DNA from 2 places in the Gordonia sp. IITR100 genome. Region 1 is predicted to be linked to the other one. Evidence: riboswitches for the same ligand, from Rfam matches in the RefSeq annotation. Region 1 holds a riboswitch; the other holds the start of a gene.
The links. A riboswitch is a leader RNA that binds a small molecule or an ion and turns the genes downstream of it on or off. The one in region 1 is predicted to bind cyclic di-AMP.
Positions count from the first base shown of each region.

Region 2: it holds a riboswitch for cyclic di-AMP, as region 1 does, so the genes downstream of both, B1818_RS17970 (transglycosylase family protein) here and B1818_RS11445 (C40 family peptidase) in region 1, are expected to answer to the same signal.

Region 1 covers NZ_MVKV01000006.1:94,224-100,063, reverse strand. Annotated here, with positions in the region: gene B1818_RS11460 (glycosyltransferase family 4 protein) at 1-996, opposite strand, end outside; gene B1818_RS11455 (hypothetical protein) at 996-2,393, opposite strand; gene B1818_RS11450 (NlpC/P60 family protein) at 2,402-3,439, opposite strand; gene B1818_RS11445 (C40 family peptidase) at 3,670-4,356, opposite strand; cyclic di-AMP (ydaO/yuaA leader) riboswitch at 4,373-4,605, opposite strand; gene B1818_RS11440 (hypothetical protein) at 4,713-4,943, opposite strand; gene B1818_RS11435 (DEDD exonuclease domain-containing protein) at 5,222-5,840, shown strand, end outside.
Region 2 covers NZ_MVKV01000014.1:116,400-122,239, reverse strand. Annotated here, with positions in the region: gene B1818_RS17985 (flavin reductase family protein) at 1-519, shown strand, start outside; gene moaA (GTP 3',8-cyclase MoaA) at 533-1,621, shown strand; gene B1818_RS17975 (hypothetical protein) at 1,633-1,881, shown strand; cyclic di-AMP (ydaO/yuaA leader) riboswitch at 2,107-2,323, shown strand; gene B1818_RS17970 (transglycosylase family protein) at 2,330-2,950, shown strand; gene B1818_RS17965 (molybdenum cofactor biosynthesis protein MoaE) at 3,120-3,566, opposite strand; gene B1818_RS17960 (molybdenum cofactor biosynthesis protein B) at 3,563-4,054, opposite strand; gene moaC (cyclic pyranopterin monophosphate synthase MoaC) at 4,047-4,598, opposite strand; gene B1818_RS17950 (hypothetical protein) at 4,604-4,876, opposite strand; gene B1818_RS17945 (protein kinase) at 4,977-5,840, shown strand, end outside.

The DNA.
Region 1 (5,840 bases):
GACCGCGTCGACATCGGTCCCGTCGACGGCCGTGCCGGTGACCCCTTCCTCGATGGTCTCCGGCGCCCCACCGGACAACCCGGCGACCACGGGCACGCCCGACGCCGATGCCTCCAGGTAGACGATCCCCAGGCCTTCGACGTCCAGCCCGCGTCCCCTCGTCCGGGACGGCATCGCGAAGACGTCCGCGATGTTGTGGTACGCCGCGAGGTCGTCGGCGGGCACCGAGCCGGTGAAGATCACATGGTCGGCCACCCCGGTGTCTGCCGCGAGGTCGCGCAGGGTCTTCCCGTAGGGACCACCGCCGACGATGACCAGCGTCGCGTCGGGGATGGTGCGTCGGATCAGCGGCAGGGCGCGGATCAACACATCCTGGCCCTTGCGGGGCACCAGCCGCGACAGGCAGAGGATCGTCGGACGTTCCCCGAGGTCGAGACGTTCGCGAAACCGCTGTCGCAGCACCGGATCCGGGGCGAACCGCTCGGTGTCGACGCCGGGGGGCAGGTGTTCCAGGGCCGCGCGGGCGCCGAAGGCCGACGCGAACCGGCCGCGGGTGTATCGGCTGACGAAGGTGATCACATCGGTGTGGCGGCCGATGTGCCCGAGCACCTGCCGCGCACCCGGCAGCATCGACCACCCGACCTCGTGACCGTGCGTGCTGGCGATGATCCGCTGGGCGCCCGCGCGACGCATCCCCGGCGCCAGCACGGCCAGCGGCGCGGCCGCGCCGAACCACACCGTCGAGATCTGTTCGCGGCGCACGATCTCCGCGGCACGCCGCGCCACGAACGGGGTGGGGAGCATGAGCGTCGTCGGGTGCCGGTACACCCGATACGGGGCGGCCGCGTCGAACTTCTCGTGCGAGTCACCACGCCAGCGCGGCGCGTAGACGACCACGTCCTCCGGCGGCAGCAGGTCCACCAGATTCTGCAGGTAGGACTGGATCCCGCCCGGACGGGGCGGAAAGTCGTTGGTGAGCAACAACGTTCGAGACATCAACGGGCCTGCACTTCGAGCCACCGCTGCCATCCCGCGACCAGTTCGGCACGCGTCAGCCCGACACTCGAGGCGATCGCCGCGTCCTGCGCCGCGGGCAGGGCGGACGCCGCGACCCCCATGTACATCTTCTTCAGCCGCGCCTCGTCGAATCGATCGGCGACGTAGGCGGCCAGCGACCACGCACTCTGATAAGCCACCTGTGAAGTCTGACCGTCCATCGCGAAGTCGGTGTCGGCGGGTGGCCCGGTCGGAACCCGACCGGCACGCACGGACGCGATCAGGTCGGGTGCGGCATCCGCGATCCTCGTGTGAGTCCCTCTGCGCCCGACGTATTCGGCCACGCCCTCGGTGATCCAGAGCGGCGCGTCGAGCGCGGTGTGAACGCGGGCCGCGACATGGGTCAACTCGTGCCGGAGAACCACCGCGAGCGTCGGTGCGGCGAGTTCCCGGGCCGCCGGGGTCAGGATGATGCGCTGTCCGGTCGCGGTGCGCTGGACCAGGTCGAGGCTGCTGAACACGGTCGCGGCCGCCGCGGTCCCGGTCGCCGCTCGACCCTCGGGTACGAGGGCGGCGAACTCGTCGTCGGTCGCCGTGGCGACCACGACGGCGCGGCGATCCCAGTCGTCGCCCCAGAAGTCACTGACGGCATCCACCGCCCCGGGCAGCTCCCGCTGCAGCGTCGCCACCGTCGAAGACGTTCGGGGATACGAGGCGACCACCGACGTGCCGCCTGCGGTCGCGGTGTCGGCCACCTGGAGTCCGGGCAGCTCCCAGATCTGAGTGGGTGCGGGGTCTCCTCCCAGGGCCGTGGCGTCTCCGACGAGGCGCCAGGCCTCGCCGTAGCGGGCGACCACGAACTGGGTGCCGACGACCACCTCGGCCTCGTCGACTCCCGGGACCCCCTCACCGCCGAGCGCATAGCGCAACTCCACCGGAGCGACCCACGAGTCCGAACTCCCCCCGGCATCGAGGAGCTCCTGCAACTCACCGGGTACGAGCACCTCCGCCTCTTCGGTGGGCGCAAGCTGATAACCGAACCGTGCGAACCGCAGGGTGCCGCTGCGACCGTTCCGCGGCGTGAACCGGCTGGGCGCGAAACCCGCGGCGGCCGTGACGAATCTGTCCTTGAACGCCGGAGTGGCAGCGGTGTCGACGAGGGTGCCGATCGCCCGCACATCCCCGGAACGCACCGCTTCGGTGAGCGCGTCGAGCAACCGCGTCACGCCCGCCGCACGATCACGCGCGTAGACGTTGACCGCGGGGCTCGACGACACGGGCGCTGCGGACGAGCCGGGCCCGTCGGGCACGTCGACCGTGCCGCACGCGGTGGCAACTGCGATGACCAGAACGACCACGGCCGAGACGAGGCCGGCGCGCCCGCGCGGTGAGGTCACCGGTGGGACTAGAACCGGCGGGCAGAGTTGTACGGTCCGGCCTCGTCGAGCGGCTCGACCTTGACCGGAACGCCGAAGGTCGAGGCGTGGATGACATAGCCGTCACCGACGTACATACCGACGTGATGGGCATCGGGATAGTAGATGACCAGGTCACCGGGCTTGAGATCGTTCTTCTCGACCGGCTGACCACCGGCCATCTGCGCCTGACTCGATCGCGGGATGGTCTTGCCGGCCTGCCGGAACGCCCACACCATGAGTCCCGAGCAGTCGAACGAATTCGGTCCGGTGGCGCCCCACACGTAGGGGTCACCGATCCGGGTGAGCGCGGCGTGGGTGGCGATCAGCCCGGCGGCGGTGCCCTTGGGCACCAGTCGCGGATCGAAGTCGAAGGTCGGACCGCGCAGAGCCGCCAACTGCTTGCCGGTCATCGACTTGTAGATCGACCGGATCTGGATCGCCTGGAGCTGCAGGTCGGCTTGCTTCGTCTGAAGGTCACCACGGACCCGTTCGGCGCGGGAGACCGCCTCGGAGGCGGCCACCGCCGTGCGCTCGGCATCCTTCTTCGCGATGGCGGTCCTGGCCCGTACCTTCTTGATCGCGGTCAGGTCCACCGACGCCTGACGCGAGATCATGTCGAGACCCGACATCTGGTCCAGGAGCGCCTGCGGGGAGTCGCTGACCATCACGGCGTACAGCCCGCTGACCCGCGCGCCCTGATAGCTGGCGCGGACGATCGCGTCGACTCGGTTCTGGTGCACGGCGAGCTGGGCGCGGCTGGTGTCCAGCGTCTGCTGCGCCTCGGCCGCGGCTTTCTTGGCCGCCGCCACGATGCCGCGCTGCTTGTCGTACTCGATCTTGGCGTTGTGCATCGCCTCGGTGGTCTTCTCCGCGTCGATGCCCAGTTGCTTGTAGCGGTCGAGCAGCTGATCGGCCGAGCGCGCGGGCACCGCACGGGCGTCCCCGACGCCGCCGGCGACGGTCGGTGCCAGAACGGCGAACGCCGACAGGACACAGAGCGCCACCATCAGCGGACCCGAACGCATCCTCGGCCGCGTCGCGCGACCACGCCCCTCCCCGATCAGCACGGTCTACTCACTCCCTCGTGTGTGCTCGTCGATCCCTGAGCATCCCGGGCCCCTGCACCCGTACCCCGCGTCCCGTCGACCACCCTAGGCGGCCGACCGGCCCCCGGGACTGGTTCGGGCGGATCGCAATCCACGCGATCCGCCCGTCCAGAGACCTTCGTGCTCAGTCTGTTCGTGTTCAGTTGTCGTCAGTACCGACGGATGCCCGTCAGGGTCCACTCCTTGACGGCGTCGCGCTTCACCGGCGTGCCGTAGTTGGACGAGTGGACGAACTGACCGTTGCCGACGTAGATGCCGGCGTGGCCGCCACCGTTGAAGATCATGACGTCGCCGGGCTTGGCCTCGGAGTACGACACCGCGCGTCCGCCGCCGAGCTGGCCGTAGCTGTCGCGCGGGATGTTCTTGCCGGCCTGCTTGTAGGACCAGTAGACGAGGCCCGAGCAGTCGAATGCGTTGGGGCCGGCGGAGCCGTAGGAGTACGGCGCACCGATCTTGCTCTCGGCGGCCTTCACGGCCTTCTGACCGGCGGTCAGCTGCGGCTGGCCCAGGGGCGCGCCACCACCCTGCGGGCGGAACTGCTGCGGGATCTGCTCCGGCGCGATACCCGGCACGGTGAACTGCCCCAGGTTGGGGATCTCGACCGTGGCGGCGGGCGACTTCTTCACCGGCGTGGCCTCAGGCGCGGGCTTGGTCTCCGGGGCCTTCGCGCCGGGCAGGGCCGGGATCTCGAAAGTGCCCAGCGGGGTGTGGACCGGGGCGGCGAGAGCAGGGCCGGCGGCTGCGGCGAGCGAACCGAGTGTGATCGATCCAGCGATCACCGCCTTCTTGGCGACCGTGCTGCCACGATTGGGCTGTTCCAAACGATGTTTGGCCACGAAGCGAGTTCTCCTTCAGATCTTCCTCTACCGCCGACCGAGTTAGCTGTCGGGTTCGGGCCGGAAGAGTGGCCCTACACGTTTTTCGCGCATGAGGTATCCACTGGACACTCATGCGTGGCAACGCGATTCACCCCGATTCGGATCGGTTTCGACCGAGTCGCATCAGTGGTGATGCGCTCCGACGAGCCCGTCCGAAGGTTGTGGTTCCCCGGTTCGCCCGCGAGGGCGATTGAGCGGTGACTACTGCGGACCACTTCTGTTGAAGCGGGACGCTCCGCAAAGGTCTCAGAAAGGTTACGAAATCGGATGCGCTCTGTCCACCAGGCGACGGACAGCCAAACCTCGGCCGCTTCTCAGCCTGCCCTGAGGACGGTCACAGAGGCGCGTCGATCCGGCACCTGAACTGCGGTTTTGGCGGATCTTGCAGATCGTGCAGCGGCGCTGGTCACCATTGCAGCAGCCTGCAGAACATCGATGGCGAGGTCCAGTTCGGCATCCGCGTCCGAGGTGGCCGCCGTTACCGAACCTCCACCTTCGTGCGGCATATCGTCCCAGCTCGGACCACCAAACAGCACTGTCATCATGCACCCGTCGCAAGCGACGGGACGAGCCGGGCAGCGCGCACAATCGACGTACATAATGTGATCTCCATCTCATCTGGCGAGGGCGGGCCGCGTCGGCCCCGTTACGGGTCGTTGTGACCGTGAGAAGACCGCATTTCTCACGTCCAGGTGGAGACTAGGGGCGCCCACCGACAAGTCCGTCGAACAGCGATCGACACAGCAGTCACACGGGTCACACGACACGATGTCGGAGCGTCGCGGTCGCGATGTCGGTGGATCGAACTAGTGTTCGCCGGGTGATGCAGACCAGCGTGGACGGCTCGCCCGCGGGGCAGCTCACCTTCGCCGACCTGGAGGCCGCCGACCAGGGGGCCACGGGTGAGACGTCGAACGAGTTCAGCGACCGGTCGCTCTTCGAGACGACCCTCGTCGTCGTCGACCTCGAGACCACCGGGTCCGACCCGGTCCGCGACCGGATCACCGAGATCGGCGCGGTCAAGATCCGCGGCGGCGAGGTGGTCGGCGAGTTCGCCACGCTGGTCGACCCCGGCCGGCCGATCCCCCCGCAGATCGTGACCCTCACCGGCATCACCACCGCGATGCTGACCGACGCCCCCCGGATCGAATCGGTGCTGCCGTCGTTCTTCGAGTTCGCCCGCGGCTCGATCCTGGTGGCCCACAACGCTCGTTTCGACATGGGTTTCCTTCGGCAGAACGCGATCCGGCTCCACCTGCCGTGGACGTTCAGCCTCAGCCTGTGCACGGTGACCATGGCCCGGCGCATCCTCAGCCGTGACGAGGCGCCGACGGTCAAGCTGAGCGCGCTCGCCGACCTGTTCGACGTCTCCGTGCGGCCCACCCACCGGGCGCTCGACGATGCGCGCGCCACGGTGGAGGTCTTCCACCGGCTCCTCGAGC
Region 2 (5,840 bases), on a different contig from region 1:
GATCTCTCCCCCGTCTCCGACGGGCGGGCGCTGCGTGACGCGTACAGCTGTTTCCCGTCGGGCGTCGTGGCGGTGTGTTGCGAACAGCGTGACGGGGATTCGACCACATTGATCGGAATGGCCGCGAGCTCGTTCACCACCGTGTCGCTCGACCCGCCGCTCGTCTCGGTCTGCGTCCAGAACACCTCGACGACCTGGCCGCGGATCCGTACCGCACCGGCCATCGGGGTCAGCGTGTTCGCCGGCGACCAGATCGAACTCTGCAAGCAGCTCGCCGGGTCGTCGGAGCACCGGTTCGACGGCATCACGCCGCTGAGCACCGATCGCGGGGCGGTCTTCGTGCCCGACGCGGCCGCCCACCTGTCGTGCACGATCCACAACGAGATCCAGGCCGGCGACCACACCGTCGTGTTGCTGGAGATCGGGACCTTGCGCGCCGATCCCGACATCGAGCCCCTGGTCTTCCACGCCAGCACCTTCCGCGCCCTGGAGGCGCGCACGGACCCGACCCGGAAGTGAGTCGCCCAGCACCATGAGCACGGTCGGCCTCGGACTGCCGCTGCCCCGCTCCCCGCGGGAAGCAGCGACCTCCGACGCGCCCACCGACGGGCCGTTGCTCGACACCTTCGGTCGGGTCGCGAAGGATCTCCGGGTCTCGGTCACCGACCGCTGCAATCTGCGGTGCTCGTACTGCATGCCGGCCGAGGGCCTCGACTGGATGCCCACCGACCAGGTGCTGTCCACCGACGAACTGATCCGGGTGCTCACCGTCGCAGTGCGCCACCTGGGAATCGAGCGCATCCGATTCACCGGCGGCGAACCACTGCTGCGCCGCGACCTCGAGGACGTCATCGCCGCCGTCGCGGGCCTCCCGCAGTCGCCCGAGATCGCGATGACGACGAACGGACTCGGACTGACCCGGCGGGTCGGCGGTCTGGTCGACGCCGGCCTCGGCCGTATCAACATCTCGCTGGACACCATCGACCCGGCCCGCTTCGCCGAGATCACGCGCCGGGACCGTCTGTCCGATGTGCTCGACGGCCTGGCGGCGGCCCGCCGCGCCGGGCTCGACCCGGTCAAGGTCAACGCCGTGGTACCCGACCGCAGCGACCTGCCCGGAGTCCCCGACCTGCTCGCCTACTGTCTCGAGCACGGTTACGAGCTGCGCATCATCGAACAGATGCCACTCGACGCCGACCATGCGTGGCAGCGAGCACAGATGGTGACCGCACAGGAGATCCTCGCGACCCTGCGGAAGCGGTTCACCCTGCTGCCCGACCCTGCGCCACGTGGGAGCGCGCCCGCCGCCACGTGGCTCGTCGACGGCCACCGCGGCGCGCACGGCCCGGCACGCGTCGGGGTGATCGCGTCGGTCACCCGGCCGTTCTGCGGGGACTGCGACCGCACCCGGCTCACCGCGGACGGATCACTGCGCAACTGCCTGTTCGCGACGTCGGAAACCGACGTGCGGCACGCGTTGCGCACCCTCCCCGACGACGAGATCGACGCCGCCCTCGCGCGCCTGTGGCGCGCGAACATGTGGGCGAAAGCGGCGGGCCACGAAGTGAACGCGGCGGGCTTCACCCAACCGGATCGGCCGATGTCGGCGATCGGCGGCTAGGCTCGCGTCCGATGCAGCTCACAGTTCGTTTCTTCGCGGCCGCGCGCGCCGCGGCCGGTGCCGAGGAGAAGGTGATCGACGTCGACCCGTCGACCCCGCTCGGCGCCCTCGAGGGCATCCTCGCCGCCGGAAACCCCTCCCTCGCCACGGTTCTCGAACGCTGCTCGTATCTGCGCGACGAGATCGCGTTCTCCGATCGGACGCGTGCGCTCGGCACGTGCACGACACTCGACGTCCTCCCCCCGTTTGCCGGTGGCTGACGCCACACCCGGCCTGTGACCTTAGTCACATCACGGTGCGGTAACAGGATGGGCACGGGACGGCCACTAACCCGTTGAACTGGGATGACGGCCGAAGTGGGTCGGAAGACCCGGATCCGGGCCGAAAATCGCTTGCGTCCAAGCAGGTGATTCAGTCCAACGAACGACGTACTGTTCGAAGCGTCCTCCTCGGAGGTCACGACACAGCAACCAAGACATAACGTCCCACCGGCCGCGCCGAGCCTCGTTCCGCCGGTGGGAACGACAAGCAATCTAGGAACGAGGACGGGGGACCCAACCTCATCCCCTGAGACCGGGCACCACACCAGGTGTCCTCGGGGTTAAGTCCCGGAAGTCGCGGCGACCACCACGACGACCCGGGACCGAGCACCTCTCGCTCGAACCCGACAGCTGACTTCGTAGGCGCGTGGAGAGAGGAAACACAGACATGTCCGGACGTCATCGCAAGCAGACGACCAGCACGGCCGCCAAGACCATCACCAAGGTCGCCCTCACCGGCGCGGTCCTCGGCGGCGGAGCAGCCCTCCTGGGCACCGGTACCGCCAATGCGGCCACCGACGCCGAGTGGAACCAGGTCGCGCAGTGCGAATCCGGTGGCAACTGGGCCATCGCGACCGGCAACGGCTACCACGGCGGCCTGCAGTTCTCCCCGAGCACCTGGACCGGCCACGGCGGCGGCGAGTTCGCCCCAACCGCCGATCAGGCCTCGCGCGAGGAGCAGATCGTCGTCGCCGAGCGTGTGCTCGGTTCGCAGGGCAAGGGTGCCTGGCCCACCTGTGGCACCGGCCTGTCGGGCTCGACCCCGCGCAGCGCGCCGACCGACACCCCGCGTGAGATCGCCCCGGTGCTCCCCGGCGGCAACGGCAGCGTCGACCTGGCGAAGACCACCGAGGACGTCGCCAACCAGGTCACCGACGCCCTCACCGAGGCCGGCGTCAGCCCCGAGATCAAGAACCTCTGGCAGGCGGCCAAGGACAGCGGCGTCACGCTGAACCAGGACCAGATCAAGCTGTTCAACGACAACAAGCACCTGCTGCCCAACCCCTGATCGCCGCTCGACGCCTGATCTGGGACCCAGACGAAGGGCCCCGCACGATGGACCATCCGTGCGGGGCCCTTTTCCATTGGTTTCGACAAGCTCAACCAGCGGGGGTCAGCTCAACCAGCGGGGGGTCAGCTCAACCAGCGGGGGTCAGCTCAACCAGCGGGGGGCGGGGTCAGGCCGAGTTGACCCATTCGTCGGTGCCGTCGTCGAAGAACTGGTGTTTCCAGACTGGCAGGCGGGCCTTGACCTCGTCGACGAGGCGCGAGCAGGTCTCGAACGCCGCCCGACGATGGTCGGCCGCCACCGCGACCACGAACGCGATGTCGCCGATGACGAGGTCGCCGACCCGGTGGGACACCGCGACCGCGCGCACCCCGTGGACCGCGGAGACCTCCGCGACGACCTCGGCCAGGACCTTCGTCGCCGTGGGATGCCCCGAGTAATGCAGCGCGGTCACGGTGCGGCCGCCGTCGTGGTCGCGGACCGCGCCCACGAACCCGACCACCGCACCGGCTTTACCTTCGGCGGCGTCGATGACCATCGCCTCGTGGTCGGCCAGCGTGATCGGCTCGTCGACGACCGCGGTGTGCACCACGTGCGAGCCGGCCTCTCGGGTCATCGGTGGTCGCCTCCGCGGATCTGATCGAGCGCGTGGTGGACGACGCCGGCGAGGACGCCGAGCCCGTCGCGGACCCCGCCGGTCGAACCGGGCAGGTTCACGACGAGGGTCGTCCCGGCGATTCCGGCGAGTCCGCGTGAGAGGACCGCGGTGGGCACCGTCGGCAGCCCGGCCGACCGGATGGCGTCGGCCAGACCCGGGATCTCGACGTCGAGGAGCGGGCGGGTCTGCTCCGGAGTCCGGTCCGTGGGCGTCAAACCCGTTCCGCCCGTGGTGATGACGAGGTCGACCTCGGCGTAGATCGCGGCGCGGAGGGCCTCGCCGACCGGCGGGCCGTCGGCGACGACGTCGCACTCGTCGACGGTGAAGCCCTGCTCGACCAGCCAGGCCTCGATGATCGGTCCGGACCGGTCTTCGTAGACACCGCTGCTGGCGCGGTTCGACGCGACGACGACGCGCGCCACGCGAGGAGTTCTCTGGTCAGTCATGAGCCGGGTCAGACGGTTCGCGGTACCAGTCGCCGGATTTGCCGCCGGTCTTGGCGAGCAGGCGGATGCCGTCCATCTGCGCCCGTCGGTCGACGGCCTTGACCATGTCGTGGAGTGTCAGCCCGGCGACTGCGACCGCTGTCAACGCCTCCATCTCCACACCCGTCTGGCCGGAGGTCGCCACGGTCGCGGTGACCTCGATCGTGTCGGCGCCGATCGCGAAGTCGACCTCCACCGACGACAACGCCAGCTGATGGCACAGCGGGATCAGCTCGTCGGTGCGTTTGGCCGCCATGATCCCGGCGATGCGCGCCGTGGCCAGCACATCTCCTTTGGGCAGCCGCGACTCGCTGAGGAGACCGATCACCTCGGCGGTGGTGTGGAACGTGCCGGCGGCGACGGCGCGACGCTTCGTCGTCGGCTTGGCGCCGACGTCGACCATGCGGGCCGTTCCGGACTCGTCCAGATGACTCAACCGGGAGCCGCCGGCCGGCCCGGTGTCCCGGGCGTCCGACCCACCTTCGTCAGTCCCGGTGGGCGGCATCGACGTCAGCGGTTGACGATGGTCTTCGACTGCACGAACGGCAGGTCGTCGACCGGAAGCGGGAACTCGGTGTCGCCGAACGGCGACAACGCACCCGAGATGTGGGTCGCGAGTTCGGAGACCGCGTGCTCGGCGGCATCGCCGTTCTCGTCCTGCGGCCAGCCGTTGTCGACGTAGTGCTTCTTGCCCTTGGCAGATTCGACGACCTTGCCGGTGCCGGCCCCCGCTTCGCCGGAGGAGGGTGTTTCAGCGCCAGATTTGTTTGCCACGTCGTGCATTGTGCCATGCCGTTCGAATGAACAAGACCCGTGTCCGGGGCGGAAGTCCCGTGCCGGGGCTATGGTCGTCGCAACACAGGTCACGCCCCAGGAGGCGCCCATGGTCGCCCAACCGGTCCAGGTCGCCGGCTACCGGGTGATCACGCGGCTGGGGAGCGGCGGAATGGGCACCGTCTACCTGGTCGAGAATCCGCAACTTCGTCGGCGCGAGGCCCTCAAGGTGATCTCGATCGCCGAGACCGTCGACGAGGAGTTCGCGCGCCGGTTCAGTCGCGAGGCACAGACCGCGGCCGCCCTCGACCATCCGTCGATCGTCACGATCTACCACTACGGCGTCGCCGACGGCGACCCCTGGTTCACGATGGCCTACCTCGACGGCCGTGACCTCCGACGCGCCTCGCTCCGCCCGGACGAGGTGGTGGCCGTCGCCTCCCGGGTCGCCGACGCCCTCGACTACGCACACGAGCACGGCGTGATCCACCGCGACATCAAACCGGGCAACATCATGGTCACTCGCCGCGCGATTAACGACGCCCTCGACCGCGTCGTCGTGCTCGACTTCGGGATCGCGAAGCTCACCACCGCGAGCACCCTGACGGCGCCGTCGTCGTTCGTGGGCACCCTCGTCTACGCCGCGCCGGAGATCCTCGACGGCAAACCCGCGGGCCCCGCATCGGATCAGTACGCGCTGGCCTGTACCGCCTACGAATTGCTCTCCGGCGCAACCCCGTTCGATGCCGACACGCAGACCCGTCACATCGTCGCCAAGCTCACGACACGCCCGGCGCCGATCAGCACCTACCGCCCCGAGCTCGCCGCCCTCGATCCCGTCTTCGACCGTGCGCTCGCGCGCGGCCCCCTCGACCGCTACCCCACCTGCGGTGCGTTCGCCGCGGATCTGCGCGCGGCGCTGGGGCGAACCCACTCCGACAACCGGCCACCCGCGCCCGTGGCTACGACCCAG